2 linked regions of the Symmachiella macrocystis genome follow. The protein of the gene in region 1 binds, or shares a complex with, the protein of each later gene. Links are inferred from orthologs where the notes say so. Each region holds a gene or a part of one and is shown on either strand. Other genes may lie near its edges. The genes, in order: smc and CA54_RS20175.

The links.
Region 2: the proteins of smc (region 1) and CA54_RS20175 are in contact, whole or in part, in a crystal structure (PDB 3ZGX), measured with the Bacillus subtilis proteins. The link is inferred for Symmachiella macrocystis from one-to-one orthologs.

Annotation. Positions count from the first base shown.
Region 1 is NZ_SJPP01000001.1:1,504,987-1,521,528, reverse strand. What follows is about bases 7,060-11,468. They hold smc (chromosome segregation protein SMC), read left to right. Parts: upstream 7,060-7,386; coding sequence 7,387-11,268; downstream 11,269-11,468. Other genes in these bases: CA54_RS05915 (flagellar basal body P-ring protein FlgI), read left to right, coding at 7,060-7,162. Also shown: CA54_RS05935 (SDR family NAD(P)-dependent oxidoreductase), read right to left, coding at 1-750; CA54_RS05930 (ImmA/IrrE family metallo-endopeptidase), read right to left, coding at 1,164-1,907; CA54_RS05925 (HlyD family secretion protein), read left to right, coding at 2,318-3,484; tRNA 2-thiouridine(34) synthase MnmA, read left to right, coding at 3,732-4,832; more of CA54_RS05915, read left to right, coding at 5,261-7,059; CA54_RS05905 (helix-turn-helix domain-containing protein), read left to right, coding at 12,126-12,698; CA54_RS05900 (polysaccharide deacetylase family protein), read right to left, coding at 13,053-13,916; CA54_RS05895 (sigma 54-interacting transcriptional regulator), read right to left, coding at 13,917-15,308; CA54_RS05890 (sugar kinase), read right to left, coding at 15,496-16,542. UniProt on the Bacillus subtilis protein: Required for chromosome condensation and partitioning.
Region 2 is NZ_SJPP01000002.1:535,032-550,154, reverse strand. What follows is about bases 616-3,605. They hold CA54_RS20175 (segregation and condensation protein A), read left to right. Parts: upstream 616-1,678; coding sequence 1,679-2,533; downstream 2,534-3,605. Other genes in these bases: CA54_RS20165 ((2Fe-2S)-binding protein), read right to left, coding at 3,417-3,605; bfr (bacterioferritin), read left to right, coding at 2,748-3,230; CA54_RS20180 (Ldh family oxidoreductase), read right to left, coding at 616-1,362. In the rest of the region: CA54_RS29535 (hypothetical protein), read left to right, coding at 1-127; more of CA54_RS20180, read right to left, coding at 301-615; more of CA54_RS20165, read right to left, coding at 3,606-3,689; excinuclease ABC subunit UvrB, read left to right, coding at 3,960-6,050; CA54_RS20155 (ABC transporter permease), read left to right, coding at 6,111-7,397; CA54_RS20150 (ABC transporter permease), read left to right, coding at 7,412-8,752; CA54_RS20145 (M20 family metallopeptidase), read right to left, coding at 8,854-9,981; CA54_RS20140 (Gfo/Idh/MocA family protein), read right to left, coding at 10,111-11,100; CA54_RS20135 (dienelactone hydrolase family protein), read right to left, coding at 11,192-12,127; CA54_RS20125 (DUF6263 family protein), read right to left, coding at 13,090-14,049; CA54_RS20120 (DUF1559 domain-containing protein), read right to left, coding at 14,308-15,123. UniProt on the Bacillus subtilis protein: Participates in chromosomal partition during cell division. May act via the formation of a condensin-like complex containing Smc and ScpB that pull DNA away from mid-cell into both cell halves.

The sequences.
Region 1 (16,542 bases):
CGGTCCTTGCGACCAAAGCCCCCCATCCACATAGACGGTCTGCCCGGTGATAAAGTCCGCGCCGTCGCCGGCGAGATAAACCACCGCTTTGGCGACGTCGTCGACTTGCCCCACGCGACGCATAGGCGTCAGTGGACTCCAGGTTGCCGAATAGTCACCACTCTCCAGTTTCGTCCGTTCGATTTCGATGGCACCGGGGGCGACGCAGTTCACCCGAATGCCGTGTGGCCCCAACTCGACCGCCGAGACGCGCGTGAGGTTCTCGATGCCCCCTTTCGAGGCGGAGTAGTCGACCAGATTCGGAAAGGGGGTTTTATTGGCCCCCGAGCCGATGTTGATGATGCCCCCACCCCCTGAGTCCTTCATGTGCCGCGCGGCTGCTTGGGTGCACAGAAACGTTCCTTTGAGATTCGTGCGAATCGTGCGGTCGAAGTCCTCTTCGGTCAGTTCCAACAGTGGCGCCCAGGTTTGTACGCCGGCATTATTGACTAGCAGGTCGAGCGTCCCGGCTGCTGCCTCAAGTTCGGCAAACATGCTCTCGACTTGATCGCGGTAACCAATGTCTCCCTGGAGCACCCAAGCCTGTCGACCCAGCTCACTGATGGCTGCCGCAGTCGCAGCGGCACCGTTGCGGTCCCCGTTGAAATTCACGGCCACATCCCAACCGTCGCGGGCTAATCCGACTGCAATCCCCCGGCCGACCCCTTTGCTGGCTCCGGTAACGAGAGCGATTTTACGATCCGTATTCATGTTCGTCGTTCGTGTAAAATTGTTGCTTGAGAAGTTAGTTCGACTGTCGGGCTGCATGCTATCGAAACGCAACCGCGCGGCAAGATTTTACAATGCCAACAGTCATGCCGTCCACCAGGTGCCGCCGAACCCAATCGGTTGAGAATTTAGGTGATTGGCAAAACCTTCTCGCTCGAGCGGCATCGATAATTCGATTTGTTCAGAAAAAAGAGGAACCACGAAAACGACGAATGTCACGAAAAAGAACCGACGTTGTTCACCCAACTTTTTTTCTTTGAGTTCAACGGAAATGCCACAAGACGACGTCGCAGCCTCTGTCTGTATTTTCGTGTATTTCGCGTCTTTCGTGGTTGATCTTTTTACTGAGGGTAAACACAAAATTTCCGACGTTGGCAGCACGAGCACAGCTGGGGTCAGTCCCAGTCATCTGTTCCCATATCGGCGAATTCGTCGAGAGTCGTCGTTCGCAAGATCTCTCGCCGCCAACCCGGTTCGTGCACTGGCCAGCATTGGACTTGGAGGCCCCTCTGGCAATGCGTGCGGGACTTTTGGACCTGGTGCACATCCTGCCAACAATTCTTTTCTAGCGATTCCAACTGAGGCGGACTAAATCCGGTATTCGCGCGGCGGCTGGTGATGTGACCTTGGTCAAATATCGTAATCACCGTCGGTCGCAGCAGGTCCAACAACCGCCAAGCGATCGCTTCATGGCTGCTGGTGCGATAGATCGTTTTTAATTCCAACACATCTCCATTTAGCCGCGTTGCATCCTCAAAAAACCATTGTCGGGGCAACATCAACCGGGCAGCGAGAAGGTTGGCCCATGTCTCTCGGTCTGCTGCGGCCACATCCTCGTCGGGCAGCATCAATTTTTCGCAAACACGATAGGCGGTCGATTCCCCCAATTCGTGAGCGACGGCCCACTGCAGGCGTTCCGGGCGGTCGTCCGGTCGGACAAAAATCGAGGAGCGTCCCGACAACCGTTTGTGGACCCCTCGCGGTTGTAAGGAGCGATCGATTGCCACCGTAATCCGCAACCGCCGCGCGATGAGTGCCGCATCCACCGGCGGAGCGATGATCTGCGCTTCGTCGAGCATTTCTTCTGCGACAGCTTCCAAGGCCGCATTCCATTCAGCGATCGTAGTCTCTGTTTGCATGGATTCAGCGCTTTCAGGGAGGAGGTTATGTGTATGCATGTACACTATCCAGCGCAGGGTCGGATATCCAGTCAAAATCAATAATTCGGGTCGTGATTCCGAGATGATTTTAAATCGACTGTGCCGATTATGGCGGTTATGCACGATGGACCGACTCCGGAGTTCAAAACCCTTATACGGCGCGCCACCTAGTTTCGTGTTGTGATTAGTAGATTTGTGCCGAATCTAATCAATCGATGCGTCATTCGGGCCGATCCGAATGATGCTGTGGAATCGATTGCGATGTCGGGAATGCCGCCCGCTCTTCGAATTCCGATATGTATGGGCCCAATGAGACGTAGCCGCAGAGACTTGAAACAGTAGGGTGCGCAAAGTTGACTGATAAGCAAAAAACACGGAGGCAACTCCAAATGCACAAACCCGTCATCGAAACCGAACAGGTTGTCCAAGAGGATGATCAACACCTGCACCCCCGCCGGCCGCTCTTGGTGTTCGCCTTGGTGCTAGCATCGATCGGAACCGGATCAGGGTTGGCGCTCTGGGTGCAGCGTCCCAGTGACGCCGAGTACGTGGGCTACCTACACGTGGTCTCAAAACCGGTGATCGCTGCACGCAATGCGCGCATTGCCGAAGTGCTCGTCAGCGAAGGACAATCGATCGAAACCGGCGACCCGATGTTTGTACTCTCCGATGCGCAGTTGGATGCGGACCGGCTCAAGGCAGAAAATGCCGTGGAACAACTCGATGCTGAGTTGTCCCAAGCTCAGGCGCGGGCTGTGGTCGAATTGCAATGGCGGCTCGATGATCTCGATCACGAGATTTTCGAATCACGTCTCAAATCGGCGCGGTACCTGCAGGACAAACTTTCGCGCGAAGTCGATCAGATCGCTCACAAACAATTGATGAAGAAGTTCCAAGAGAACAACCGTCAGCGGACCCCGGTCGGTCTCATCCGGCAGATTGGGCAGGACGAACCCTCCTTTGTCGACGAGCAAGCCCGCGTCGTGACGATGCTCAAGGTGCATGAATCGGAAAATGCAATCGAAGTCGCCTCCGCTCAAATCGATTTATGCGAAGCCCGCGTGGCGGAATTAAAACAACTTCAAACCGAACTTCCGGATAAAGTCCGTTTGTCGATGGGGATTCACGTCGCCGAAGCCCGCTTGGCCGAAGCACAGGACACACTGCGGCGGTTGGAAGCGACGCAAGCGGATCTCACCGTGCGAGCCACCTTGCCGGGCACAATCGGCGTCGTCGCTGGAGAAGCAGGCGACACTGTCTCCGCAACGGAGCCGCTGGTCGAAATCTTGGATCCCGAGCAGCGATACCTCATCGTGAACATCCCCTCGACCCAAGTCAACAAATTCGAGAAGGGAAGCGAACTCGATTTGGAATTCCCCAACGACGTCCACCGCGTCGGTCGTGTGGTGAAGACCTCGTCCCAGGCGCTGCCTGCCACAGGATCCAGATCGCGCAGCAACTGCGTCACCGAAGTCGCTGTGCATGTTGAACAGGCCGGCAAACTGTGGCCGACCGTGCCCTATCGCACGACCATCAAGGTCCGCCCGCAGGACTAATTGCCTTGTTCAGGCCAGTCTGCTCAAATCCGGCAAAACAGCTAGATCCTTAGGACTAGCTGTTTGTGGATCCCATTTCGAATTGCCTGCGCAAACGCATCCTCGCTTTTGAGATCGCTGTGTTCTCCGCCACTGCTCACGTGGAAAATCCTGTAAGTTTCGCGGTGGATTCGCCAAATTGGCTGCCACTGCGTAGAATACGCGAATTGGGGTTTTCCTGAGTTTCAGCGGAGCGAGTTCTACGGTGGTGGCAAAACGTGTTGTGTTGGCGATGAGTGGGGGCGTCGATAGTTCGGTCGCGGCGCACCTGTTGCGTAACGATGGCTACGAAGTGATCGGGCTGTTCATGCGGTCGGGCGTGCATGAAGAGACGACCTGTGCCGTGGGGAGCGATGCGCTGCCGATTGTGGCGAGCCACAAACAGGGCTGTTGTAGTGCCAGCGACGCCGCCGATGCGCGCCGCGTGGCCGATGCACTCGATATTCCCTTTCACGCGGTCAATTTTCGCGACGCTTTCGGGCGGATCAAGGATTATTTCGCCGACGAATATCTCTCCGGGCGGACACCCAACCCCTGCGTGATGTGCAATAACTGGCTGAAGTTTGGCAAGTTGTGGGATTATGCGCGGCAAGTCGGGGCTGAAAGCATCGCCACCGGACATTATGCACGCCTGGTTTCCGCAGAGGGTGAAGACCGGCCCGCGTTGGTGCGTGGGGTGGATGACAGCAAGGATCAATCCTACGTCCTGTTTGGGTTGGATCGCGACCTACTATCCCACGTGCAGTTTCCTGTGGGGGAATACAACAAAACCGAGATCCGCGATATCGCCCGCGAGGTGGGGTGCCGGTTGGCGGAGAAGCCCGATAGCCAGGAAATCTGTTTCGTTCCCGATCAAGATTACGCCGGATTCATTCGCCGCTACCGCGGGGAATTTGAGACAGCCGGTGAGATTGTCGACACGGCGGGCAACGTCGTGGGACAGCATGCGGGTTACGAACAATTCACGATTGGCCAACGCAAGGGATTGGGAATTGCCTTCGGCAGCCCGCGGTACGTGGTCTCCATCAATGCTGACTCAAAACAGGTGGTAATCGGCGAGCGCGAAGATTTGGCCTGCCGAGAAGTGGTTGCGGACCGGTTGAATTGGCTGATCGATGACCCGCCGGGCAAATTCCGTTGCCGGGCGAAGATCCGCTACCTGCATCAACCCGCCGAGGCCGAGGTGGAAATCACCGCGGCGGACCGCATGACCGTCCACTTCGACGAGCCGCAGTATGGCGTCGCGCCCGGGCAAGCCGTTGTCTGTTACGACGACGACCGTGTTTTGGGTGGCGGTTGGATTTCGTAGCGCGCGTTATTTCAAAACGCGATTGCGTTGTGATATTCGGTGCATCGGCAAAATTATGTGCCGCCCTTTCAGGGTTGGATTGTTGCCGGTCCCCCTCGACCCAGGGCGGCGGTATGTTCGCTTTGCTCATGCACCTTGCCCTGGGCTGGCTTGTTTTGCCCCTGTGGGGCGGTGGACTGGCCCCTCTAAAGCATTCCTGTTTGACTGGTCTTGACCCATTAAGCAACTGTGCTTATTCTCCCGCCACTTCTCACCTCTCTCTTTAGACATTTCACACTATTCCGATCACAGTTCGTCACGATTTCGGCTCTGGCCGTGGTCGTGTGCTGTGCGGGCGGATGCGGCATCGATTTTCGGATTCGCGAAAACGATGGCCAAAATGCCGTGTATCCGGAATCAGGCTTACTCAAAATCGACGGAGCGATTTCGTGACCCGATCTACAAAAATGTTGTTGTGGGGCCTGTTGTTCTCAATCACGCTGACAGGCTGCGCCGAGATCATCAACTTTCGGTCTCAGACGCCTGAGGACGAAGAAAATATCGACCTCAACAACAATGCCGTCGAGACCGATTACCTGGCTAAAATGATCACCATTGCTGGAACGCAGGCGATGGAAGTCAAAGGGGTCGCATTGGTCACCGGCTTGGACGGCACCGGCGGAGATCCGCCGCCATCGATTTATCGCTCCTGGTTGTTGGATGACATGCGTCGCCGCAAGGTGCGCAATCCCAATAAAATCCTACGTTCTCCCAATACAGCACTGGTGCTCGTGCGGGCCTATATTCCGCCGGTCGTGAAGAAGGGGGATATTTTCGACGTCGAAATCGCGTTGCCTCCCAACAGCGACTCCACAAGCTTGCGTGGTGGTTGGATGATGGAATGCTTTTTAACCGAACAAGCGATCGTTTCCGGCCGTGCTCCGATGAAGGGGCATACTTGGGCGACCGCCAAAGGCCCGGTCTTGGTCTCAGCCAGTTCGGTCGAGGATAGCGACGCTTCCACGTTGCTCAAACGAGGACGTGTCCTGGCCGGCGGTAAAGCCCGCAAGGAACGGACGCTTGGCGTTTATCTGCAAAGCAAGTACATCAGTTTTCGGAACGCACGACGTGTAGAAAACCGCATCAACCAACGGTTCTTCGGCTACAAAAACAGCCAACGCAAAGGCCTAGCTACAGCCAAGACCGACGAATACATTCAATTGGACGTGCAGGAAAGTTACAAGAACAACCATTCTCGGTACCTGCAAGTCATTCGCCAAATCGCTTTTCGAGAAAACGCCGTTCAACAGCGGGAACGGTTGGTCCGTCTGCAAGAAAAAATGATGAGTCCTTCTCTAGCGGGTATTTCGGCCTTGCGGTTCGAAGCGATCGGCAAGCCGTCCATTCCGTTTTTAAAACAGGTTTTACAGGACAGCACGAGCCTGGAAGTTCGATTCTATGCCGCGGAAGCATTGGCCTATTTGGGTGACAATAGCGGAGCGGAAACATTGGTCGAAGCGGCTCGCGAGGAACGCGCGTTTCGTGTTTATGCCTTGGCCGCCTTATCGATCATCGACGATACGGTTTCCTATTATGGTTTGCGGCAGTTGATTAACGAAGAGAGTGTCGAACTGCGTTACGGTGCGGTGCGAGCCTTGTGGACGCTCAACAAAGACGACCCCTTCATTCGTGGGGAACATCTGAACGATCAGTTTACGCTTCGCGTACTGCCTTCGTCGGGTGAGCCGATGGTGCACCTGACGCGTTCGCAACGCTCTGAAATCGTAGTATTCGGCGATGAACAACGCATGCAGACTCCGGTCGCTTTAACAGCTGGACCACACATCATGGTCAATGCGCGATCTGGCGACGACAAAATTATCGTTAGCAAGTACAAATTGGGCGAGCCTGACCAGCGTAGAGAAGTCAGTACCCGTGTCGCCGACGTCATTGCGGCTGTCGCCGATATGGACGCCAGTTATCCTGATGTGGCCCAAATGTTGTCACAAGCCAGTGTACAGTTCAATTTGCCGGGCCGGTTGGAAGTTGATGCCTTGCCCCAAGGGGGACGGGTTTACATGCGTCCCATCGCCGGGAGCGAGTCGGGTTCGTCCGGCGGTCGTCGCAAGGCACGGGTTGGCGGCGTGAACCGCACACCGAACCTGTATCCGGTCATTCGTGACTCAAGCGGCGAAATCATTGTTGAAGAAAAAGAATCTGACGACGTCGAGGAATCGGACGAAGCCGGTGAGGCCTCGGTGACGGATGTGCGTCCCGACGAGGAGGCTGAACCGGAAGTTCTTAAGAAGCCGGGATTCTTAAGCGGGATTTTGAATTTGGACGACGAGTGATCGTCGTCATCGTCGGACAAGCCTCTTGGTCAACGGGAGTGGCGAGGCTTTCGCGAAACTGTGGATGCATCATACGGTTGCAAAAACAGCGGATCGAGAACTTCGCCCATCCCCGTTTTTGTGCGGAAAACAAATTGTCAACGCGCGACCGAACCTCGACCAAGTCACGTTGCATTACGGATGCAGACGTTTTCAATCATGTTTCCAAGTGTTAAGGGCTGCAGATGTTGAAGTCGCTCGAGATGTTCGGCTTCAAAAGTTTTGCCGACCGGACCCGATTCGATTTCGCACCCGGTGTCACGTGCGTTGTCGGTCCCAACGGGAGCGGCAAGAGCAACGTCGTCGACTCGATTAAGTGGATTCTCGGCGACCAAAGCGCCAAAAGTCTGCGCGGCAAGGAGATGACAGACGTTATCTTCAATGGAGCCGCGGGCCGTAAACCCTCGGGATTCGCCGAAGCGACGCTCAGCTTCGACAACTCCACGCGGTTCTTGGGCATCGAGGCGGATGAAGTCCAAGTCGGCCGCCGGTTGTATCGCAGCGGCGAATCGGAATATCTGATCAACAAGTCGCCCTCGCGACTGAAAGATGTCCGCGACTTGTTGATGGGCACCGGCACCGGCGCCTATAGCATCATCGAACAAGGCCGCGTCGATCAGTTGCTGCAAGCCAGTAATGTCAACCGCCGCGCGGTCTTCGAAGAAGCAGCTGGAATCAGCCGTTTCAAGGCCCGCAAAGTCGATGCGCAACGCAAATTGGAACGGGTCGATCAAAACCTGTTGCGGTTGAAAGACATCGTGCAGGAGTTGGGCGGGCGACTCAATACGATGCGGCAACAGGCGAAAAAGGCCTCCCGGTATCGCAAGTACTCCTCGGAATTGCAGGAATTGCGTGTCGGATTCGCCGCTGACGAGTATCGTGAGTTGACGACGCAACTGGGCGCGATTTCTCAAAGCCATGACGGTTGGCAATCTGAAATCGATGAATTGAAAGCCAAATCTAGTGAAATTGAAAAACAACAGGCCGCGCTCGACATCCGACTGACAACGGTCGAAGATGCGCTGCAGGAGTCACAACAACGGACCGCCGCCAATCGAGAAGCCATCGCCGGTTTTCAGGCGACCTCCCGACATCAAAGCGGTCGTCGCGACGAACTCTCGGCCGAACTTCAGCGGTTGATGTCGCAACAATCCAATCTCACGCTTCGCGCCCGCGATATCGCCGGAGAGTTGCAGCAGACGCTCGCCAGTTTGGAGGACTACGAACAAAACTATGAAGCCCGCAATGCCGCTTTGATCGCCCGCGAACAGGAGTTGTCGCAGTTCGGACAAACCCTGACCGACCGGTTGCAGCAATTGGAAGCGGCACGGGAACAAACATTAGAGGCAAAACAACGCGTCGCCGTGCTGGGCGGCCGGATAGCCACCAACGATGCCCGGATCAAAACCATAGAAGCTGCGTTGGTCGAAGACGAAAAACGCATCGGCGCCCGCCAACAGGAATTGACCGCGGCCAACTCAAAACTCGAAGTGCATCACCGCGAATTGCAAAATTCGCAAAACCGGCAAACCGAATTGCGGACCCGACTGACCGAAGAGCGGACACGGCTTGAAGAATTATCGCAAGCACGCATGGACGCCGAACACGCTTTCAACACACATCGCGAACAGCGGACCGGTTGGAAAGCCCGCTTGCAGGTTCTGGAGGATTTGGAATCACGCAACGAAGGCATCGGTGTCGGTGTCCGCGAGATTCTAACGCGTGCGCGGGAAAGTCATCTCACCCCGTGGAATCAAATTCGCGGAAGCGTTGCGGATCTGTTGCAAGTCGATTTGGAACACGCGGCTTTGATCGAAGTCGCCTTAGGAAGCCGTTCGCAATTAATCGTGCTAGAAGATGCGGATCCCTTGTTGGAATACTTGCAAGGCACGGCATGCCAGATTTCCGGGCGCGTCGGATTCTTAGCGGTCACTGACAGTACTGGACAATCTGCCGAAAACGGTCCCTCAGCGACGGTCGATCTGTCGGACCGGCCTGGCGTGATTGCGCGTGCGGACCAGTTGGTCAAATCCGCCGCAACGGTTCCCACCTTGCCGGCGGCGTTGTTGCGAGATACGTGGATCGTCAATTCGCTCAAAGTAGCTTTGGAATTAGCGGCCGGCGCCGGTCACGGTTGCCGGTTCGTCACGCTGCAGGGCGAATTGTTGGAAGCTGATGGACGTGTCTATGCAGGTACGTTTCAGGGAGAAACGACCGTGGTCTCGCGGCGCAGCGAATTGCGACGTCTGAAAACTGATTTGCAACGGCTCGATAGTCGTATCGAGGAAGCTGAACAAGAATTCATACAAAAACAGGCCGAATTAGAGGCCTGCACCGTGGAATTGCGGACACTCGAAGCGGAGCAGGAAACGCACGCCGAGACCTTGGCGGAAACCAAATCCGCTATGCTCAGCCAACAGATGGAATGCGAGCGACTGGAGCGGAGCGTTTCCGATGCCCGCGAGTCGGTTGTGGAGAAAACCAACGAACTCGAAACATGCCGCGCTGAGCGCATGGCGGCCGCCGAAGCGCTGGCGAAAGTGGAGTCGCAACTCGCCGATGAACAACAGTTGATTCATAACGGCGAACGCAAGGTCGAACAAATGGAACAGGAGTTGACCGCCCGCCGCGAGCAACTCAGTTCAGACAAATTGGAAATGGCCAAGCAGGAAGAACGGTTGGAAAACCTGCAATCCGCACGTTCCCGCCTGGGGGAAGAGCAATTTCAACGCGATGCGCATCGTGAGGAAGCGGTACGGCGGTTGCAAATCGTTCGTGAGAAACGAGACAACCTGACGTTAGGACTGCTCAATTCGACCGCGGCTTTGTCGGAGCACGCGTTGATTCAAGAGGGCCTGTCCATCGATCTCGCGCAACGCGAACGTGAGCGGGAAGAGGTCCGCGCGATTCGCAGCCAACTTTCGGCGGAGGAGCTGAAATATCGGCATGCGCTGCGCGAGTTAGAAGAACGCGCGCATGAACAGGAAATGAATCGACGCGACTTACGACACCAAATCTCAAATGTCGAAGAGCGGCTCCAAGAAGAATTCGGCGTCAACGTCGTGGAAGTTGCCGAACAGGGCGTTTCCGCGATTCAGCTGTATGTGGACGAAGCCCGACACGAACAAACTCCCGAAACCGCTGCCTCGAGCGAAGAAGAGGCCGGCAACGACGTCGATTCGGTAGAAACCGAGACGGAAACGGCCTCAGCCGACGATCCGGAACAGCATCTTGATGAAGCAGAGAAGCATCTCGACGCCGACCAGGAGCAAAACGAGGAGGCCACGATCCGCGAACCCAGCGAATCGTGGGAGGCACAGCCGCCGGAAGTGATTGTCGAAATTCGCAAAGCGATTGAATCTCGAATCTCAACGCTGCGCCGCAAACTCAAATCAATCGGCAATGTCAGCGTCGACAGCCTGCAGGAACTCGAAGACTTAGAATCGCGTCACGGCAAGCTCAGCGAACAACTTCAGGATCTGACGGACGCCAAAAGTTCGTTGGAAGAGATCATCCGTCGGATCAATTCCGAAAGCCGGCGGTTGTTTAAGGAGACGTTTGAAGAAATCCGCGGACATTTCCAAGGCTTATTCCGCAAATTATTCGGCGGCGGCGATGGCGACATCATCTTGGAGGATGCCGAGGACATTCTAGAATGCGGCATCGATGTGGTTGCGCGACCGCCGGGTAAGGAGTTACGCAGCATCTCATTGTTGAGCGGTGGAGAAAAAACACTCACCGCTGTCGCGATGTTGATGGCCTTATTCCAAAGCCGTCCCAGCCCGTTTTGTATATTGGACGAAGTCGACGCGGCTTTGGACGATGCGAACATCGAACGTTACGTGGGTGTGATCGAAGAATTCCAAGACACGACCCAGTTCATTGTGATCACACATGCCAAACGGACCATGGTCGGGGCGGATGTGTTGTATGGGGTGACGATGGAGGAGTCGGGCGTCTCCAAACGGATGTCGGTTCGTTTCGACGATGTCAGCCCCGATGGCCATTTCAAGATTCGTCCGCATGGCGATATCGATGAATCCGAAACGAGCAGCGATGCCGCTTGAGGTGTGAACCTTGCTCGTCGTCGGCGTGTCTGGCGAGCAGCGGTACGTTGTGTACGACTATTCGGCCCCGTTAAGGCCGTTGAAATTGATTGGTCCCTCAAAATCCGCACAAAATCCCGGGCCTCTCTACCTTTATGCGAGTTATCCGATTTGGTAGGGGAAACCGCCCCTGTTTCGAGTCGGAAAACCGCCGCTATCCTCGTTGCCGACAACACGTTGCGGTTATTCGGGCAAGCCGTGTCAATCGACAGGTCCCCGTCGATGGTTCCAGTGGAAAGCGTTGGTACTTTCGGTGTGGTCTTCAAAGAACCTAAAGTCGCACCCCCTGTTGGATCGAAAGTAGTACTCAGACGGTTTGGTTTTTCAACTCCTCGACTCAGTGCCAGAACGCGATTGGCGGCATGCAGGTCGAAGAGTCTGAAAGGCAAGACGTCTGAAGGGGGGAAGTTTCAGTATGGCATACCAGTCCTACCGCAGCAGCCGTGCGCCTAGACCTTTAGGCATTCGGTCCCGCCTTCAATTTCCAACACACGACGTGTTTTACGAACACATTGCGTTCTACAGCACGTAGAGCGTGCGTAGTGTGTGGAAATCCCACCTGACGGCACTGCCCGTCACCTTCCGACTACGTAATTTGTTCCCAATTGATTCCTTACCTCATTGAAGCGCAAGATTGGCCTGGCGAGAAACCTCAAGGCCGGTCTTTGACCAAGAAGCATGCCCCGACCCAGCCGTGACGGTTCGCCACTAGGACCCGAGGGCTAGGAAAGCCGGTCGTCATGGCGGAGTGTGATTCTGGAGGGCCCGCAAGACCCTCTGCGTTTGCATACATTGAACAAGTGATTGGAGAGCCGGCAATGAAGACGATCTTCACTACTGGACAGGTAGCCAAGATCTGTAAAGTTGCGCCCCGCACCGTCAGCAAGTGGTTCGACTCAGGTCGCCTTCGAGGTTATCGCATTCCCGGATCGCAAGACCGGCGAATTCCCCGCGAGCACCTCATTCGGTTCCTGAAAGAACACGGTATGCCCTTGGGCGAGCTAGAAGACGAAGCCGTTGGCAAAGTCTTGCTCGTCGGGTCTGACACGGTGATTCGCAACAACCTGACCGAACACATGCCCCCTGATGTGTTTAAACTTGAATACGCCAACAGCGGCTTTGAAGCGGGCATTCAAGCCGAATCGTTGCACCCTGACTGTGTCGTTATCGACTTTGTCATGGGACGTAACGATGCGATCATGATCGCACAGAACCTTAAAAAGAATAACGAGTACGCCGAAACAGTTTTGATCGGTCTACTCAACGACGAAGATAATTCGGCCGGATTCGACCGAACGATCTTCAACGAGACCTTCCGTAAGCCTTTCGACGCTGCCCTGCTCGCGGAACGTATCCGCACGCTGGTCGGTCGTCGCAAGCAACTTGCTTAGGCTCGACGACCAGACTCCAAAGTTGCAAGGAAACTGGGAACAACCGGGAATGCGGAAGTCGGAACGCCGGCTCTCAACCAACGGTGCTTCCAATCGCGACCTCCCGGAGCCAAAACGACGATAATCGACAACGTGTCGCTATTCATATCCGAAAGCACGAAACTCCGGTTTCGTGCTTTCGGCGTTCTTTGCCAGTGAGTAGCCCAATGTGTGTAGGGTGCGTCGCACCGCACCTTACTATGTAGGACAAGGAATTCCCCCATCGAAATGTGGTGATGATCGACAACAGTTGTGCGGAAACCCTCACCCCAGCCCTCTCCCAGCGGGAGAGGGGGAGGAATTTCATCGTGCGCCTTACGGCATGGCGGCTTTGCGTTCTTTGATCACTGTGTCGTAACTTCTCGGTGTTTGCTCCGCGTCGACGTACTTGGCCAAGTCCCCCAGTGATATCACCTTGTATTTGTGCAGATGCAAATACTTCATGAATGCGCGGAAGTTTTCTTCCGGGGTGTGCACCCAGGGATGTTCGTTGTCCGGGACGCCGTGAAATTGTAACACAGCGATCTTGCCGTCCCGCGCCTGTTCCACAGCACGGATCAGATCCGGCAGCTGCCAATCGGGCCGCGCGTCACCGGCGGAGGGGATCAACAGTGGGTGGTCGCGTCCCGGTTCGTAGGCAAAGCCCCGTCCATGATCATAGGGATACTCCGGCGCGCCGCCGCGGCGTGCGAACTTGATCCCCGCCTTTTTCAACAGCGCAAAGCCGTCCGGATCAAACGCATTGCCGGGATATGCAAAGCTGACGGTGCGTGGGATGCCGTGTTCTTTACAGCGGGCGTTGATCGCTTCGAGTTGTTCATGCACCTGATCCAGACTCTTAGCAGTCACCCCTTTGTGATCGCGGGTATGATTGCCGATTTCAAATCCATCGCGATGCAATTGGGCGATCTCTTCCCACGTCATGTAGTCCCGTTTGTTTGTCTTAAACGTAAACCCTTCGGTGATGAAGAAGGTCGCGCCGAACCCGTAATCCTTGAGAATCGGCCGCGCGTTGGTGAAGTGCGATTTCACCGAATCATCGAATGTCAAAACCACCAGCTTATCGGGGATCGGTTCTAAGGCGGCAGCCTGATTCGCAAATGCGCAGACAATCGCCAGGCCTCCCATGACCGCCAACATCCAATGCTGCTGGTGTAATTTTCCGTCATTGCCATTCATCTATTGGTCCTCCCCCGAATCCGCATCATCAATCCCTAATACTTCCATGCGACGATACAGTTTCGCGCGATTGATTTGCAACAGGTCGGCTGCTTGGCTTTTGTTTTGCTTGCATTGCCGTAATGCCCGTTGGATCAATTCAGTTTCGTACTCGGACGTCAGTTGTTCCAGCGGAATGCTGGTGAACTGTTCCACCGGCGGAAGGTGTTGAGCATCAAAACCGGTGCGGAAACGAAACGGCAGGTCCGCCGGCAGGACCATCTCTCCGGTCGCTGCGGTATGCGTTTCGCCAACGACTTTGAAGAGTTCTTCCAAGTTACCCGGCCAATTGTATTCGGTAAAAAGTTTCACCGCATCGCGCGCGAAACCACCAACCTGTTTTTCGCCACGGCGATTCAAATCCTCAAGAAAGTGCTGCGCGAGGAGTAGCAAGTCCTCCGGCCGGTCCCGTAGCGGCGGTACCTCGATCGTGACGGTTGTTAGTAATGCCTGTAATTCAAACAGCAGATCTTCGCGTTCGACCGCCTCGGCCAGCGGAAAACAACTGGAACTGAACAACCGCAATGCGGGCGGTTCTTCCCCATCGTGCGCTTTGACAATGCGGCGCTGCACGTCGCGGGGCAAATGTTCGACATGGCCCAGAAAGAGAGACCCTGCGGAAATGCCCAGTCCGCGCGCCGCAGGGTCGGTTGCAGCTTCTAAAAAACGCGTAACGGTGCGGTCGATCTCTGAGGCGGCTAGTTTCCGGCAGTCCACAGCAACAAACGCGGTGTTTTTCGCGTCCCCGCCGTAGTGTACCACCCGGGCAATATGTTGCTTGCCGGTTCCGGGTTCCCCTTGTAGAAAAACCGCTGCTCGGCAATGCTGCGCCAAATCGATTTGATTTAGCATCCGCGTTGTCGCCGGGCCTTTGCAAACCAGCGTTTGCCGTCCGAAGCGTTGCCGTAGATTGCCCCGCAAAGCGGCTAACTCGGCATGCACCGTTTGAGCTGCCGTAGGGTCGGCTACGTGCGGTGGTTGGGGAATCGCCGACACGATGCCCAACACATGAATCACCTGTCCCTGCTCATCGCAAAATGGATAGAAATTCAACATCCGCGGCAACGACGCGCCGGTTGCTGTGCTGAGATAAGCCGGAGCGCTGCGTTGCTCACCGGCCAATACCTCGGGCGGGGGGCAAAGTCCGGCCGTTAGTTCCTCTACCGGAGTCTCGCCGCTGCTGCCGTAATGGCTAATCCGACCAACAATGTCCTCCGCCGTAAAGCCGGTCAATTCTTCGCAACCGCGGTTAAACACCAACAGCTTCCGCTGTGCGTTCATCACGAACAGCGGCGTCGAACCGCCACCAAGTAGCCGCGTCAAATTGCCGGTCGTAGTTTGGCGGCGTTTCATAAATGTCGTAGTTTCAATTCGTTCAAACGAGAATTTCAGCTGATCCTAACCACCTAGGGTGGCGCGGCTTTGGCCGCTTACCCTAGGCTACGATGAACTACCCCTTCGGGGTAGGGGCAACACTTGCTGCCCAACAAAAACCAACCGACGAGAACAACAATTTCACTGGCCACTCTTTAACCTGCCATCAACGCTGCACACGCCCAGAACCGCTGCCGGAAACCAGAGCGTCAATCTCCGCTCGGGTAGCATAATTGAAATCTCCCTTGATGCTGTGTTTCAAGCAACTGGCGGCGACGGCATAACGCAAGGCTGCTTCTGGATCGGCCGATTCGGGTGTGTTCAAAGCAAAGACCAATGCCCCCGCAAAGGAGTCGCCGCCACCGACCCGGTCGACAATGTTGCGGATTTCGTAAGGCTTGTAGTTTCCATTTTTATCCAGCGGCGCCGCAAAACTGCGGTCATGAGCGACGTCGAACAACAAAGCGCCCCAGTTATTATGACTGGCAGAGAGGCTTTCGCGGAGCGTGATGGCGACTTGTGAGACGTTGGGATACTGGGCCACGATTTTTCTTGCGACGGTCTCATAGGCGGCGACGCTGATTTGCCCCGCTTCCACGTCGGTGTCGTCGGCGCGAATGCCCAACATCATGTCGGCGTCTTCCTCGTTGGCGACGATGACATCGACATAAGGCATGAACTCCCGCATGGTCTGCTGTGCGAGATCCTTGGTGCCGGTTCCCGGTTTCCAGTTCCACAGTTTCTTGCGAAAGTTCAGATCACAAGAAACAGTCAGCCCCTGCTGTTTGGCCTGTTTTATGGCGGCCAAACCCGCCTCTGCGGCTGCGGCGCTGATCGCTGGGGTGATTCCGGTGATGTGAAACCAATTGGCCCCGGCGAAGGCGGTTTCCCAGTCGTATGCATCGGCGGCTGTGAGGGAAATCGAACTATAATCGCGGTCGTAGATCACCGTACCCGCGCGTTGATTGGCGCCGGTTTCGACGTAATAGACGCCAAAGCGGCCCTCGTCGCTTCGTTGGACCAGTTCGGTTCCGACATTGAATTTGCGGAGTTCCGCCTCAAAGGCGTCGGTGAGTGGATTGTCAGGCAGGCTGGTTAAAAACGACGCAGAGCCTCCTTGCCGGGCGATTGAGACAGCCACATTCACCTCGCCGCCTCCAAAGGTGATCTCCAGCCGCCCAGGCAGAGCTTGCGGAATCCGCATGAATTCTTC
Region 2 (15,123 bases), on another replicon or contig:
CACACTCGCCTGTCTCGTCCTGCCCGTACTCTGGGGCATTGTCGTGAACTGGCTGTTCGTGAAATGGCAGAATCGAAACCCACCGCAGCAACAAGCCGACCCCAACCTACCCGACTACCAAATCTAATGCGGCATGGCCGCTTGGTTCGTGCTTCCGCACGGTGGGCATGGGCCGCTCCCGGTGGTCGCTGGGGGGGTGAGAGAGTTTGTGCGACGCTGGTGACAGGCATTTGTTGGGCGAAAACCCTTTCCCCGGTCCGCTCGCAGAGTGAGAGGGGGGGGCTAATGTGCGCGAGACACTCAAATTCCGTCTAGCGTGGCTCCGACTCTTGTGGCTTGGTCTAGGGTTTGTTGCCAGGTCAAATCGGGGATGGCGATACCATCGCGGCGGCGCTCGGCTTGGCGGCGGAGTTCGATTTCACCCGGCATCAGGATTTCGTCAACACCGGGGATTTTACGGCTGCTTTTGATGTAATCGACGTATTGGTCCATGACTGTGGCGTATTGTTCGGCAGACATCAGCTTCTCGACATCGATCAGGTACATCCAAACGCCGTTGGTGCCGGGGGGGACATCGGTCCGGGCGATCCCCGCTCCTGAAAGAATGCCACAGACAATGTCCAACATTACGCTCATTCCATAACCCTTGAATCCTAAGGGCCCTCCGAGCGGAAGAATGGCGCCCGGTGCGATTCCCTTGTCGGGGTCGCCATACAAATCGGCGGGGTTGTTTGTCGGATTCCCGGCATTGTCGATGACCCAACCATCGGGAATCGACTCCCCTTTTTGCAGGGCGACGCGCACCTTGCCCTCGGCCGTGGCGGAGGTGGTCATGTCCAGCACGATCGCTTCATCGTTCCAGGGCGCTGCCATCGAGATGGGATTGGTGCCCAGTTTGCGATCCAACCCACCCCAAGGGACGACGCCGCCCGGACCGGGAGCATTGACGGCCATCACGGTGAAGAAGCCTTGGAGCGCCGCCTGATAAGTGTAGGAGCCGAGGCGGCCGATGTGATTGCATTCGCGGCACAGGACGGTGCAGGACCCCGCCACGCGAGCACGCGTCGTGGCGATTTGTAGCGCCTTGGTGGCGACCACCTGCCCAAAATTTCCTCCGCCATCGAGTACGGCCAGCGTGGGGGTATCGACATCGAGTTTGACCGGTGCACCGGGGCGAATATGCTTCTGCTCGATGTAGTCGACATATTGTTTGAGCCGCATGATGCCGTGGCTGTCGTGGCCGACGAGGTTGGCCCCCGCCAATTCCACGGCGACGGTTTGAGCTTCTTCGGCCGAAGCCCCGGCGCCTTCTAAGATACGCCGAGTGATTTCTTCCAACTGCTGAGTATTGAATGTGGGCATAATTGATTTTTGAGATGCGTTTTGTGTCGGGAAAATTGTTTGTTTTGAGAATAGCAATCGCCCTCAACAATCACCAGCGCGGCGGCGGATTTCCGCCGGTATGAGGCTCGCCTGGGCAACGACGCAATCAATACACGCAGGATGCAATCAGGGTCGGCACTCCACTTCTCAGGCTCGTCCCCTCATGCCTCAAGCCGACTTTCGCAATTTCACGACCCGATTCAACCTGTGCGGGTTATAACGACGATACTCGTTATGAGACTGGTGCGCGCATGATGCGCAACGGCGATGACTGCTGGCGGATCTCAAAACTGATATGGATTACCGCGTCGAACTCACAACCTATACCGGCCCCATTGACTTGTTGCTGTACTTGGTACGGCGTCATGAGGTGGACGTTACGGATTTACCGATCGCAAAAATCACCGCGCAATTTGGTGAGTTTCTTGAAGTTCTGGAGCTGATCGATTTTGACTTGGTCGGCGAATTTGTGGTGCTGGCCAGTACGCTCGTCGAAATCAAAAGCCGTATGGTGCTACCGCGGCCTGAGGAAGAAGAGGCCCCCGAAGTTGACGTCACCGAAGACCCCCGCAGTGAATTGGTGCGGCAACTGCTGGAGTATAAGAAATTCAAGGATGCCGCTAAGCTTCTCGAAGACCAAGCAGCGCTGTGGCAGCAACGTTATCCACGGCTCAGCGATGAGCGTCCCGCAGGCGGAAAAGGGGCGCGGCAGGATCATATTAAGGATGTGGAACTGTGGGACTTGGTGAGCGCGTTCTCGCGAATCGTGCGTCAGATCGATCCGGAAGAACAGAAAAGCATCGTCTACGACGACACGCCGATTTCGGTCTATATTGATCGCGTGGGCAAACGGGTCAAGCAGGACCAGCGTGTTGCCTTCAGCGCATTTTTCGAGGGGAGCAATTCCAAGAGCAAGATCGTGGGGATCTTCTTGGCCATTTTAGAATTGCTGCGCAACTATTATTTCCGTGCGGTGCAAGAGGACGAAAGCGGCGAAATCTGGGTCATGCCTCCCGACCCCAACCGTCCGCCGCCAGCTGAATCCGAAACAAATGCCCCGATGGAGACCGCTGAAATTGCTGACTCAGCGTCTGCTGAGCTTCCGGCCGTGACTGAGTCGGGCGAGGCGCCGCTTCCCCCGCCTGAGTGAGAACGGTTTTCAACCACTGGGCGCGCAGGACAGTCGTTGGCGAGAAACCGTGTCAATCCGTGGATTCCCCACGAAATTCGCCCCTGTTTCACTTGTATGTCCACGACTCGCGATTAGCATTTGTGCAAGCAAACAGAAACTGTCGAACGGCGCTGCCCTCGACAAAATTCACTGCACAAACATTAAAATCAAACGCGAGAACGGGAACCGAGCGATGCAAGGCAATCAAAAAATTATCGACGCACTCAATGCCGGACTGACGATCGAACTGACGGCGATTAATCAGTACTTCATTCAGGCCAAGATGTGCATGAATTGGGGCTTCAATAAATTGGGCGCCAAGCACTACGAAGAGTCGATGGGCGAGATGAAGCACGCGGAGTTGCTGATCGACCGGATTCTCTTCCTGGAAGGCGTTCCCGAGATCGCGCGTTATGACGTGATTCGCGTGGGCGAGAACGTCAAAGAGCAGTTTGAGCATGATCTCAAATTGGAAACCAGCGGCGTGGATGCTTACAACGATGCGGTAGACTTGTGCATTCAGCTCAAAGATGGCGGCACGCGGGATTTGGTCGAGAAGATCTTGGTCGAGTCCGAAGAGCACGTCGATTGGCTGGAAACTCAACTCGAGATCATCGGCACAATCGGCATCGAGAATTACCTGCAATCGCAACTGGGCGAAAGCGAAGAAGGGTAATCGCGGCGGTTATGATGTGCGTGTGGGGTCCGCTATGCGGGCCTTGCCACGTACCGTTTCCGCCTGAAATATGCCAAGTGATGCCAGCACAAACGACAGATTAAGCCATGGGGCAGAGTGCCGTCTGCGAGATGCTCGCCGCTGGAACCGCGGTCCGCACAGCGGACCCTACGTAAGCGACGAACGTTAGAGGCTGTTTTCGAATTGCTCGCGGCGGGCGGCGAGGATTTGCTTGAGCACGAGGTGGCACGCGGTGCAGCCGCTGCCCGCTCCGGTTTGTTGCTTCAAATCCTGGACTGATTCGGCGTTGAAAACGCTAACCGCTGAATCAATTTCTTCGGACGAGACGCCCAGACAGCGGCAAATCACATCGGTGCTACAGCCGCTCGCAGTGGTCTTTTCCACGACGGCAGAGGTTTTCACTGCGGAGAGAGTCGCTTTGGCAGCCCAATTAGTCATATCGGTCGATCCCATGCAGTCAACATGGATTGAGAATGAGTCTCAGTTGCACTGGTTCAATTCTACCGAAACGTCAGACGATGTCAAATCCAATTGGCACTGTCTCGATCGTGAGCGTGTAGTCCGCCGGCGCGCCCTTCATAAACCGTGTTGCGGCAATGGGTTATCTGGTTTGACTCACAATTCTGTCAGGGACCCCGTATACTGTTCGTTGAGTGCTCCGTCGGTGGCGGGGCGATAGCTGGTGACTATTGTGTTACGGATTTCAACATGCCTGAGTTTCAGTTACAGAGTGAATTTCAGCCCGGCGGCGACCAGCCAGCAGCGATTGAGGCGCTGGTCAAAGGGATTCAAGCGGGACAGAAGGAACAGGTGCTGTTAGGGGTCACCGGCTCGGGCAAGACCTTCACAATGGCCAATGTGATCCAACAAATGCAGCGGCCGGCGCTGGTGCTGTCGCACAATAAGACCTTGGCGGCGCAGTTGTATTCGGAGTTCAAGGCGTTCTTTCCGCACAACGCCGTGTCGTATTTTGTCAGCTATTACGATTATTATCAGCCCGAAGCATATATTCCGCAGCGCGACATCTACATCGAAAAAGATGCGTCGATTAACGAAGAGATCGATCGTTTGCGGCTGCAGGCGACCAGTTCGTTGGTCAGTCGCCGCGACGTGATTGTCGTGGCGAGCGTGAGTTGTATCTACGGCTTGGGGTCCCCCAAAGACTATTTGGAGATGATGTTGCCGTTGCGGGTGGGGGACGAAATCGACCGCGATGAGATGCTGCTGAAGCTGATTGACATCCAATACGATCGCAACGACATCAGTTTTCAGCGGGGCACCGTCCGCGTGCGGGGTGACGTGGTGGAGTGCTGGCCGGCGTATGAGGAGTATGCCTACCGCATTGAACTGTGGGGCGATGAAATCGAAAAACTGTCGATCATCAACCCGCTGACCGGACAAGAAGCCCGCGTGCTGGAAGACGCATACATCTACCCCGCCAAGCATTTTGTCATGCCGCAGGAACGGATTACGGCGGCCATCAAGGCGATCGAAGACGAGTTGAATGGGCGGTTGCAAGAATTGCGAGAAGCGGGCAAATTGCTGGAAGCGCAACGGTTAGCGGCGCGGACGCGATTTGATTTGGAAATGATGCAAGAGGTCGGTTATTGTCCCGGCATCGAAAATTACAGCCAGCCGTTATCAGGTCGTCCCCCCGGATCGCCGCCCGATACGCTGATGGACTTTTTCCCGGACGACTTTCTGGCGTTCATCGACGAATCGCACGCCACTTCGCCGCAAGTCCGTGCCATGTTTGCCGGCGATCATTCGCGAAAGACGACGCTCGTCGAACATGGGTTCCGCCTGCCTTCAGCACTCGACAATCGGCCCTTGAAGTTTGACGAATGGCGCGAGCGGCTGAATCAAATTGTGTATGTGTCGGCGACCCCCGGCGACTGGGAATTGGAACAGACCGGCGGTGAATTTGTCGAACAGGTGATTCGCCCGACCGGTCTCGTCGATCCCGTGATCCACATCGTTCCTGCCCGCGGCCAGGTCCCGCATTTGATGGAACAAATTCGCAAACGAGCCGAGGTCCAGGAACGGGTCTTGGTCACGACGCTCACTAAGCGATTGTCGGAGGAACTGACGCGTTATTTGTCCGAGCAGGGGATTCGTTGCAAGTGGCTGCATTCGGAATTGGACGCGATTGAACGTGTGGAGATTCTTCGCGAATTGCGAGAACACAAATTCGATGCGTTGATTGGCATTAACTTGTTGCGGGAAGGTTTGGACTTGCCGGAAGTCTCCTTAGTCGCCATTCTGGATGCGGACAAAGAAGGCTTTTTGCGTAGTGAAACAAGTCTGATTCAAACCATCGGGCGGACGGCACGGAATGTGAATGCTGAGGTGTATTTGTATGCGGATCGCGTGACCAATAGCATGCAGCGGGCGATTGATGAAACGAATCGCCGTCGCGAATTGCAATTGGCGTATAATGCGGAGCATGGGGTTACGCCCGAAACGATTCGCAAGGCGATTTCTCGCGGGATTGAGGAAGATATCGAAGCGCGGCAAGTGGAGCAGGCGGCAGCGGGAATTGGGGATGAACAACAGTACGTCACTATGGAGTTCGTCCAAGAATTGGAAGCGGAGATGCTGGCGGCGGCTGAAGATTTGCAATTCGAACGGGCCGCTGAACTGCGTGATCGGATTTTGCAACTCAAGCAACAGCTCGGACAACCGCTGACGGCGGACGAAAAGGTGGCAGAGGGGCAAGTCAAATCGCAGACCAAGAAAAAGCGGGGTCGCCGTCGTGGGGGTGGAAAACGGGTTCCCAAACCAGGCAATCGCGAGTAGCAAATTACGTTGATTGGTTGCGACCAGATTTGATGGGGTGGACTGGGAGAAACGCGTCACATGCTGAGCGCTAAGGCAGTGGATCGTTGGGCTGAAGATTGGGCCGATGGATTGAACCCAATTTTGGTGAAGGAGACGCGGCAGGTCTTCAAAACCCATTTGGTGACGATCCCGTTCTTTGCGGCGTTGGTGGTCGCCTGGTTTGTGGCCATGTCGGTTGTGATCGAACCGGCGCATCCGGAGAGTATTCTCGGCCCCAAACTTCTCAAGCCCTTGTTGTTGGTGCTCGGTGCTGCGTTGTTTTACGTCGTGCCCTACATCAGTTTCCGCAGCATGACCGCCGAGCGCGAACGTCACACGTTTGAGATGCTGGCCGTTAGCTCGCTATCCGACTCGCAGATCTTTTGGGGGAAATTCAGTTCGGCGCTCGTCCTGATCGGATTGTTTGTCGCAGCGTTTGCACCGTTCATTTCGATGACCTATATGCTCCGTGGCTTAAGCGTGTTTGACATTGCCGGGGCACTGATTGTCATTTCAGCCACAGCCACTACGTTGTCAATATTTGGTCTGATGTTGGGTGCGCTGGCGACGAAGCTGCATTGGCAGATTGTGAATATGCTGCTGTTGTTAGGTGGTTCCACCATCGCTGCTATCTTCTTGTCGGAACTTACTGCATCCATTGCGTTATCCGGCGCGGGCGTCAATCTGTGTGGCATGGCCTGTTTTCTGATTGGGTTTGTGGGATTTCCCGGTCTGTTTTTTGCGGCGGTGACGTTGGGCAGCTTGCGTCCGCCGACTATGGGGTTGGTGCGGACTTATGTCGGACAGGAAGACCTGCCGGCGATCGTGCAGGCTGCGGAAAATCTCGCTACGGCGATCGAGCAACATGTTCCGCTACGACCGGAGTCGTACACGCTGCGTCAACTTAAGAAAGTTCCCATCACGCCCGAGGCGGTGCAATCGATGGTGCCGGTCGTTGTGCGGATGGAACGGTTGTTAAATCCCCGTCAACGGCTGTTCGGGCATCTGGGGCGTTATCGATATCTGACCATCAAAGGGGCGGCGGAACCGTTGGAGATGATTTGCACTGTGCAAAACATGGTGTTACACCGCTTCGGTTGGAGTGAGTTATGCGTGGCGGATGCCGATGAAATTCCGCTCACCGAGGAATACCTCGTCTATACGATTGGCCCCGATGATTTGCGGACATTGAAACTGGCAGTTCTTCGACTTCGGGAGTTGTTGAACCGTGACGAACCGCCGGAGCTGGAAGAAGCGGGGATTTTCTCAGAACGACCCGAATCGGATGCATTGAATATGAACGATCCGGATGATGGACCACAGTGATTGGAATGATCGAAATGTCGGATCCGGCCACACCATTTCCATTGTTGTCTGACAATCGCAGTCCGCGGTTGCAGCGGTGGAATGATGCGCTGAATCCGATCTTGGTGAAGGAATTGCGGCAACTGTGGAAAAGCCGGCAATTCGTGGTCATCTTTTTTGTGCTGCTGACCGCTGCTTGGGGCATCAGCATCACGGCGCTAGTGGCGCCGGAGGTTGTTTTGAAATTCGTGCCGTTTGGCTACGGCCATACGGGACAGATCCACGCCGCCGCTCTGTTTTTCATGCTGTATGGTTGTTTGGTGATTGCTTTGAACTTTGCGGTGCCGCTCCGCGCGTTAGACAGCTTGGCGCATGAGTTCGCCGGTAGCACGATGGAGACCTTGGTTCTGACGCGGATCCCTTCGGACCGGATCACGATCGGCAAATTCTGGTGCGCCGCACTGCATATGGGGCTGTACTTCGCCGCCTTAGGCCCGTTTATTGTGGTGACATATCTATTGCCGGGGATCGATCTGCTGACGATTGCGTTGATGTTATTGGTGTCGATCGTTATTTCGACCGGGTTGAGTAGCGTTGCCTTGTGGCTGGGATCGTACTGCAAGTCCGCGGCAATGCGCCCCGTGTTGACGATGGTACTGTTGGCGGCGTGCTGTCTGACGACCTGGTTTTGGCTTTTCACCGTGTACCAAGCTTTGCAGTTGGGCAACACAGGTTGGATGATTTGCACAGGGCTTCCCTGTTGTTTTGTGCCGTGGTTGGTGATTTCGAGCGCCAGTCTTGCGGCAGCGGTGGTACGGGTGCGGCCGAAATCGCCACGTTTGAATCGCATTCAGTTTATTCCCGCAGAGGAATTGCAGCCGATCGCACTGAGCGTATTAGAATTCACCGAAGCCGTGCGTGTGCAGTTTCCAGTCGAGTACGATGAACCCCCTGCCCGACCGCCTCAATCCATGATGTTTCGCGAGGCTCAGGCCCATGTGCTCGAGTTGGCCCGCAAAGCGGACCGATTGATGAACCGTCAGCGCCTATTGCATGGAACGGTCTTGTCCAAGATGCCCCTCGTCCCGCAGCAAGCCCGCACAGCCTTTGCGCAAGTCCGCAACGGGTTTTATGCGATCATCGTCACCAATTTGTGGTACGGGATCTGCCACGACGACCCACACCCGCACGTTTGGCCCAACCGTCTGCAAATGCCCAAAATTCGCGAGGGACAATTAGACAAACTAGAAGCCGCAGCCCACGACCTGATCGCCGCATGTGAAGAAATCACCGCCCCACCAACATCGCCATCTCCTCCACCCACTAACATACCTAAAAAACAACCTCCTTCTCCCCCTGGGAGAGGGCCGGGTTGAGGGTTTTCGCACGATAGTTGATGGCCATCAGCGGTTTTCCGTTGGGGCCGTTGGTGGTTCTACATCGAAAGCTGCGTCGCGACGCACTGAGGCCAGTGGCTTTAGGTGCACCAGCGGCGGATTAGTTTTTCGAACATCTCGGTCCCCTGCTCCAACTGTTCCAACGTGATCCATTCGTCGTCAGTGTGGGCTTGGGCGATGTCGCCGGGGCCGTAAACGACCTTCCGCTTTAAGTCACTAAACATGGCACCGTCGGTTCCATAGGTGACCGTTTGGGCTTCGGTTTTTCCAGTGATGTCCAAAAACTCGTTGACGAAATCAGAATGGGGATCGACGTACAACGGCGCACCGTTGCCGTGTGCTTGGAATTCCAAACCGCACTTCTCAGCGACTTTGCGGGCGCGGTCGACGAGAATTTGCGCGTCCATGTTGGGCATCACTCGAAAATAGACGGTGCAGACCGATTGCGGCGGCGTGATGTTGATTGCCGTCGTGTGGTCATTGATGCCGATATTCCAACTGATTGTCGGCGGATTGAACCGTTCATCGCGCCAAGCGGGGTCTTGGAGGGTTTCATCGTGAATCGCCTTCATCTCGGCCAAAAAAGGAATCATGGCTAAGTTGGCGTTCAGTCCTTTGTCGGTGCTGGAGTGGGCGGCGCGGCCCTGTGAAACGGCGGAAAACCCGGTCGTGCCTTTGTGAGCATAGACGACCTCCAGCATGGTCGGTTCGCCGATGATCCCGCGGGCATCGCCCTCGACCATCTCGCGATAGAGTTTTGATTTCTGGGCGACCTGTTTGGCGCCGATATAACCGACTTCTTCATCGGCGGTGCAGGTGATGTAAAACGGTTGCTTCAATTCGTCTGCGGAAAAACGCTCGGCTGCGGCCAGGGCGCACGACAGTGAGCCTTTCATGTCGCAACTGCCGCGACCGTAGAGTTTGTCCCCTTCGACCGCCGGCTCGAACGGGCCGTGCTCTTTGATCCTCCAGGTATCAGCGGGGACCACATCGGTATGGCAAAAATAAGCCACGCCACCGGTGCCGTTTCCTTTTTTGGCTATGACGTTGGCTTTGCGAACGCCGTTGGCATCATCGTATTCGATTCGCTCGATGTCGAAGCCCAACGCTTTTAACTTGTCCTCACAATAATTTGACACTTCCACATTCGAGAGCGGACTCGTCGATTCAAAACGGATCAATTCCTTGTTGTAAGCCAATGCGTCCATGTCCGCGTTTCACCGTTGTAAATGATGCGATTGTTGATGACCGTCTCTGATGCGAGCGTTAGCCGGTGTGATTTCTCAACGGAGCCGCGAGCATCTCAGACCACGATAATTCACCGGTCCCCGGCATGTCTACCCATCGGTCGGCAAGCCACAGGCGAGCAAAATGGATTCTTGCACAGCCAAATCGTGTTGGGGGGTGAACTCGAATTCCTTTTCGCCCCGGATGACTTGTGCCAAGTCCGCGAAATCGGCGTCATACCGTGGGAGATCTTCCAGCGGAATGTCTTGGTACCCTTTCTTATAGGGTCCGCGTGGTCGCGAGAATGCGGCCTTCAGTTTGGGCGGTTCTAACGGTCGCAGGTCGGCAGTGCCTCCGTCGCCGCTGACGACAAATTGCCGCCGTCGAAACCCGTCGACCTCCATCAGGGCACTCCGCACCGTGACCGTGGCACGAGCGTATTCGAAGACCGCCAATTGATTGTCCAACAGGCCGTCGTCGTATCGTGCCGAGTGCCGGGCAAAGGGAACAACGCGGTCCGGTTTGCCCATCACAATCACAGCGGCATCGATAATGTGGCAGCCGAGTTCAAACATCGTGCCGCCGGAATATTGCAACAGCGAGCGTCGCGCTTCCAGCGACATGGTTTTGCTCATCACTGTATGCAACGAAAATATGTCCCCCAGCCAACCGTCGCGGACTGCTTTGAAGATGAATTGAAATCCCGGGTTGTAGCGATACATGTAGCCCATCTGCACGGTCAAATGCTGCCGCGTGGCATCGTCAAGCAGTTGTTTGAATTGCGGTAAATTCTCACCGGCTGGTTTGTCCAAATGAATATGTTTTCCGGCAGCAACGGCCCGCGCCCCCGTGTCGAGTAAGTCTTTAACCTTGGTTTCGATGGCGACCGCTTTCAAGCCGTCGACATTGAGGAGTTGTTCCTCGGTGAGCCAAGGGACATCTCGATAGGCGGCGGATTTCTCCATTTCGCGCCGCCGCTGTTCATCGGGTTCGACGACGCCCACGATTTCATAATCTTTGGAACGCTTGAGCGATTCAATTTTTCCCGAGGCATGGGCGTGTCCGGTGCCGATTTGACCGATCTTAATTGTCTGCGGCATGGTATGGTTCCTCAATCTCGTGGCTGTCGTTGTGTTTTGGGCTGTGGTGAGGGGCATGCGCTCGTTGCCGCACGCTTTATTTTTGTTTTGCTTAGGCTGTTAAATGCTTGTCAAACCAGGCTTTGGTGCGGGCCCACATTTCATCGGAGAGCACGTGGCCTGAACCTTCTTCGATGTAGTAAGAAAACTTGTCTGCAGCGTGCATGCCTTGATAGGCGGCGGTGATGGTTTGGATGCCGCGGCGGACTTCGTCGATGGGGCTGCCGGAATCGTGTTCGCCGAAGTTCATGTGCAGCGGTCGCGGCGCGATGAGGGCGGCGATGTCGGGCGTGTCGCCGTATTGATGAATGCCGGGTACGAAGTTGGGAAAGCAGTGGAGCATATGTTCGCGATGAATTCCGGCGTATGTGGGCAAGCAGCAATTAGCCACTAGGCATTTGATCCGTTCTTCCCACGGCCCGACCAGCCAAGTGTGCGTGGAACCCATCGAATGCCCGTAACAGCCGATCTTGTCCGTATTGACTTCCGGGTGGCTGACGAGAAAGTCGATCGCCCGTTTCATGTCGAGGATGCTTTTCCAAGCCATGCATTTTCCGTCGACGACGTATCGCAAAAATTCGAAGCGTTCGAATTGGCCGTCTTTCAATTTACCGGTGGGGTCCCGGCGTTCCTCGAAGCAGAGAGCATCGGGACAGAGTACGACGTAACCCGCACGGGCGAGGGCCGCACCGGTGTGGTGCATGGGGTTTCCCGCCAGCCCCGCCGGTTCGCTCTTGCCGAGATGATACTGCCCGGCATGTTGATGCCAAACGGCCACGGCGGGAGCGGGGTGATCGGCGTTGGTTTGGTCGGGAATTAACAAGAAGGCGGGAACCTGATCTTCCGGTTGGCTGTCATAGAACACGGAATGGATCGTGTAGCCATCCTGCGGGATCGTTTCGCGAAGTTTGACATTCAGCCTTTCCGGCTGTGGCCACTCGCCGCCAAGGCCGGTCAATAATCTCTCCCGAAAATCGATGGCAGCCATGTTCAAATTCACCTGTGTTTGCTAGGAATCAAGCTGAAGTCAATCGTAACCGATTCCCAGCCCCATCGCTATTCCTCCCTTTTCTACGATCCGTTGTGCCGAGACGCCATGTCCCAAGAAATCATCATTGTCGACGCGTTTACCGATCAACCTTTTGCTGGAAACCCGGCAGCGGTTTGTGTTTTACCTGAGCCTCGTGATGCGGAGTGGATGCAGCGTGTGGCGAGTGAAATGAATCTGTCCGAGACTGCGTATGCTTATCGCGAGGAGGATGCCTTCCGGTTGCGGTGGTTTACACCGACGATGGAAGTGGACCTGTGTGGACATGCGACGTTGGCAACGGCGCACGTGCTGTGGAGCGAGGGGCATTTGGCGAACGATGTGCCGGCGTTGTTCAACACCAATAGCGGGCGGTTGACGGCTTCGCGCGACGGTGAATGGATCAATCTCAATTTTCCCGCAGAGCCGCCGGTGGACACTGAAACGCCCAGTGTGTTGGCCGCTGCCTTGGGGGCGACGCCGATTTATGTGGGGAAAAACCGGATGGATCTGCTGGCCGAGATCGATTCAGAGGAGACGTTACGGGCGCTGATCCCCGACCTGCAATTGATATCAGAGATTCCCACACGGGGGGTGATTGTGACGTGTCGCTGAGCGTCGGGTGAATTTGATTTCGTGTCGCGTTTTTTCGCACCGAATTGTGGAGTCAACGAGGATCCGGTCTGCGGCTCGGCCCATTGTTGCTTGACGCCCTATTGGAGTGCAAAGCTGGGTAAACCGGAATTGTTGGCCTATCAAGCTTCGGCACGTGGTGGGGTTTTGCGGTTGCGATTGGCGGGCGAACGGGTAGAACTGGGCGGCCGCGCGGTCACCACCATGCGCGGGCAACTGACCGTATAACAAAAATACCCCCCGGATCTGACGGGGGGTATGGTTTTCTCCATGCCTGGATTGGTGGAAAATTACTCAGGGATTTTATCGATCAGTTTCCGCGAGTTCTTGAGTGTTTGACTAAATTCGACAGGAATCGTCATTCCGCCAGCTTCGACTGTTAGGGCGCCGGAGAACGTTTGTTCTGAATCCATCGTAAGAATACGGCCACTCGCCGGGTCGAATTGAACGGTTCCGGACGCACTATCGGTTTCGAATTTTCCCGTAACTTTTGATGTTCCCATGTCGATGTCGAGGTCACCGGTCAAATCGGTATCGATCGTGATCCGGAGTGTAGGGATTTCTCCCACTTTGTCGGGACCGACATAGGTGTAGGTCCGCTTGCCATCGAATTCGCCTAGACCGGGCATTTTGATTTTGTATGGCTTATCCCATGCGTCGCCTGGTTTGACCGGCTCCTTTTTGAACAACACGAAGAGGTCCTGGGTATTGGACACGACCGCTTCCTCCGAGCCACCCCCGGCAAATCGCTGCGCAATAGGATTGTCTTTGAGCACGTCTTGCAACAGTTGTACATAACCGTTGACTTTTTTGACTTTCCCAAGCGGTGTGACTTCCACTCCCAGGATCGCGCCGCTCAACCGTTCGTACAGCGGTGTGACTGCGGCGCCGATTTGGCTAGTCGAATCATTGTCATCAGCCTGGGAATCGAATTTGAACGACACTTGCGGCGCAAATTCGCCTTCGACCTTCAGGCGTTCGTTTTGTGTCTCGAAGAGGATCGTACCGTCTTCGGCAATTTTCTTAACGGTGTAGGTCGTCACATCGGATTGCTCAAACGTGGTGTCGACATCTTGTCCGTTGACCGATTGATTGACCTCTGTAGTGAGCGAGCTCTGGTAAATCGACTTCTCGCCGACCTTGGCTTTGTACCGCAGCTCAATGGTATCGTTGGCGTACGCGATCGCGGGCAACAGGGTGAGGCCAACGGCGCATGCCGTCGCGGCGGCCTTGAGGCGAAACAATTTCATGATGAACTCCCTATAAAATGTTTCAAAACCCTCTAGCGCTACCCGCTGACACTGATCTGCAGGTTTTTGAGAACAAACGCAACCGGGTTTTAAACAGGTTTTAGTCAAAGCAAAGTTGAATGCGGTGCACCGTGACAAAACGAATGCCGCCCACGGTCTATTCGTTTCCCAGCGAAACCTCTTGGGTGAAATTGCTGAGACGCCTTATTTCATACGCATAACTTGGATTAGTGGATCACCAGGAAATGAATTTATTGGTCATCTTTGGATCACTTCACCACCGCCGGGTGTCACGAATGCGCGCATCGTGTCCTCATCGACGTTGATGCTAATAAATTGAACCGACCCGTCGGCAAACAGGGTATTAAAGCCTCCTTGCCGTAGTTTCCCCAAACCTTTGAAAGGGTTTTCTTCGTCGAATTCCCAATCGTCTGGTTTGGTCCAAATCACCGCTTGATCCTCGTTCGCCTCGACAGCGAGAATGGTATTTGATGTTCCGTCGGTGAAATCGCGAATCTGCATTCCCTCTTCGCCAAAGAAGGCCGCATCCTCGCCAGTGATCAATAGGTAGTTGGTTTTGAAATCCTTGTTGTTCATGTTGGGGTTTTGGTAGACCGCCGGCATTTCCTTGATCAGGGCTTTGTTGTGTTCGCTATCCCACGGTTCGTCGAGGTGAAACTTCTGATACAAGCCGGGGTGTCCCAGGTAGGGCAATACATGGACGCGCCAACTGAGCAGTGGTTTCTTCTTCTCGTAGTTGGCGTGTGCCGGAAACGCGGTGAAGACGTCGTGATAGTTGTGCATCGCCAAGCCAAGTTGTTTCATGTTGTTGCGCGATTGCGTGCGGCGGGCTGCTTCGCGGGCCTGTTGGACCGCCGGGAGTAATAGTCCCGCTAAAACGGCTGATGAGGAGTATGCGGGATTGAAAGTGGCCGAGATGGTTACGTCGTTTCCTTCCCGTACCGGTTTCAGTTTGTTCTCGATCACGTCGCCGGCACGCGCCAAGTATTTGAGAGTCGCTTCTGCCACGGCGCCTTCCCCCACGCGCATGCTCATGGTGCTTTGCGCAATGAG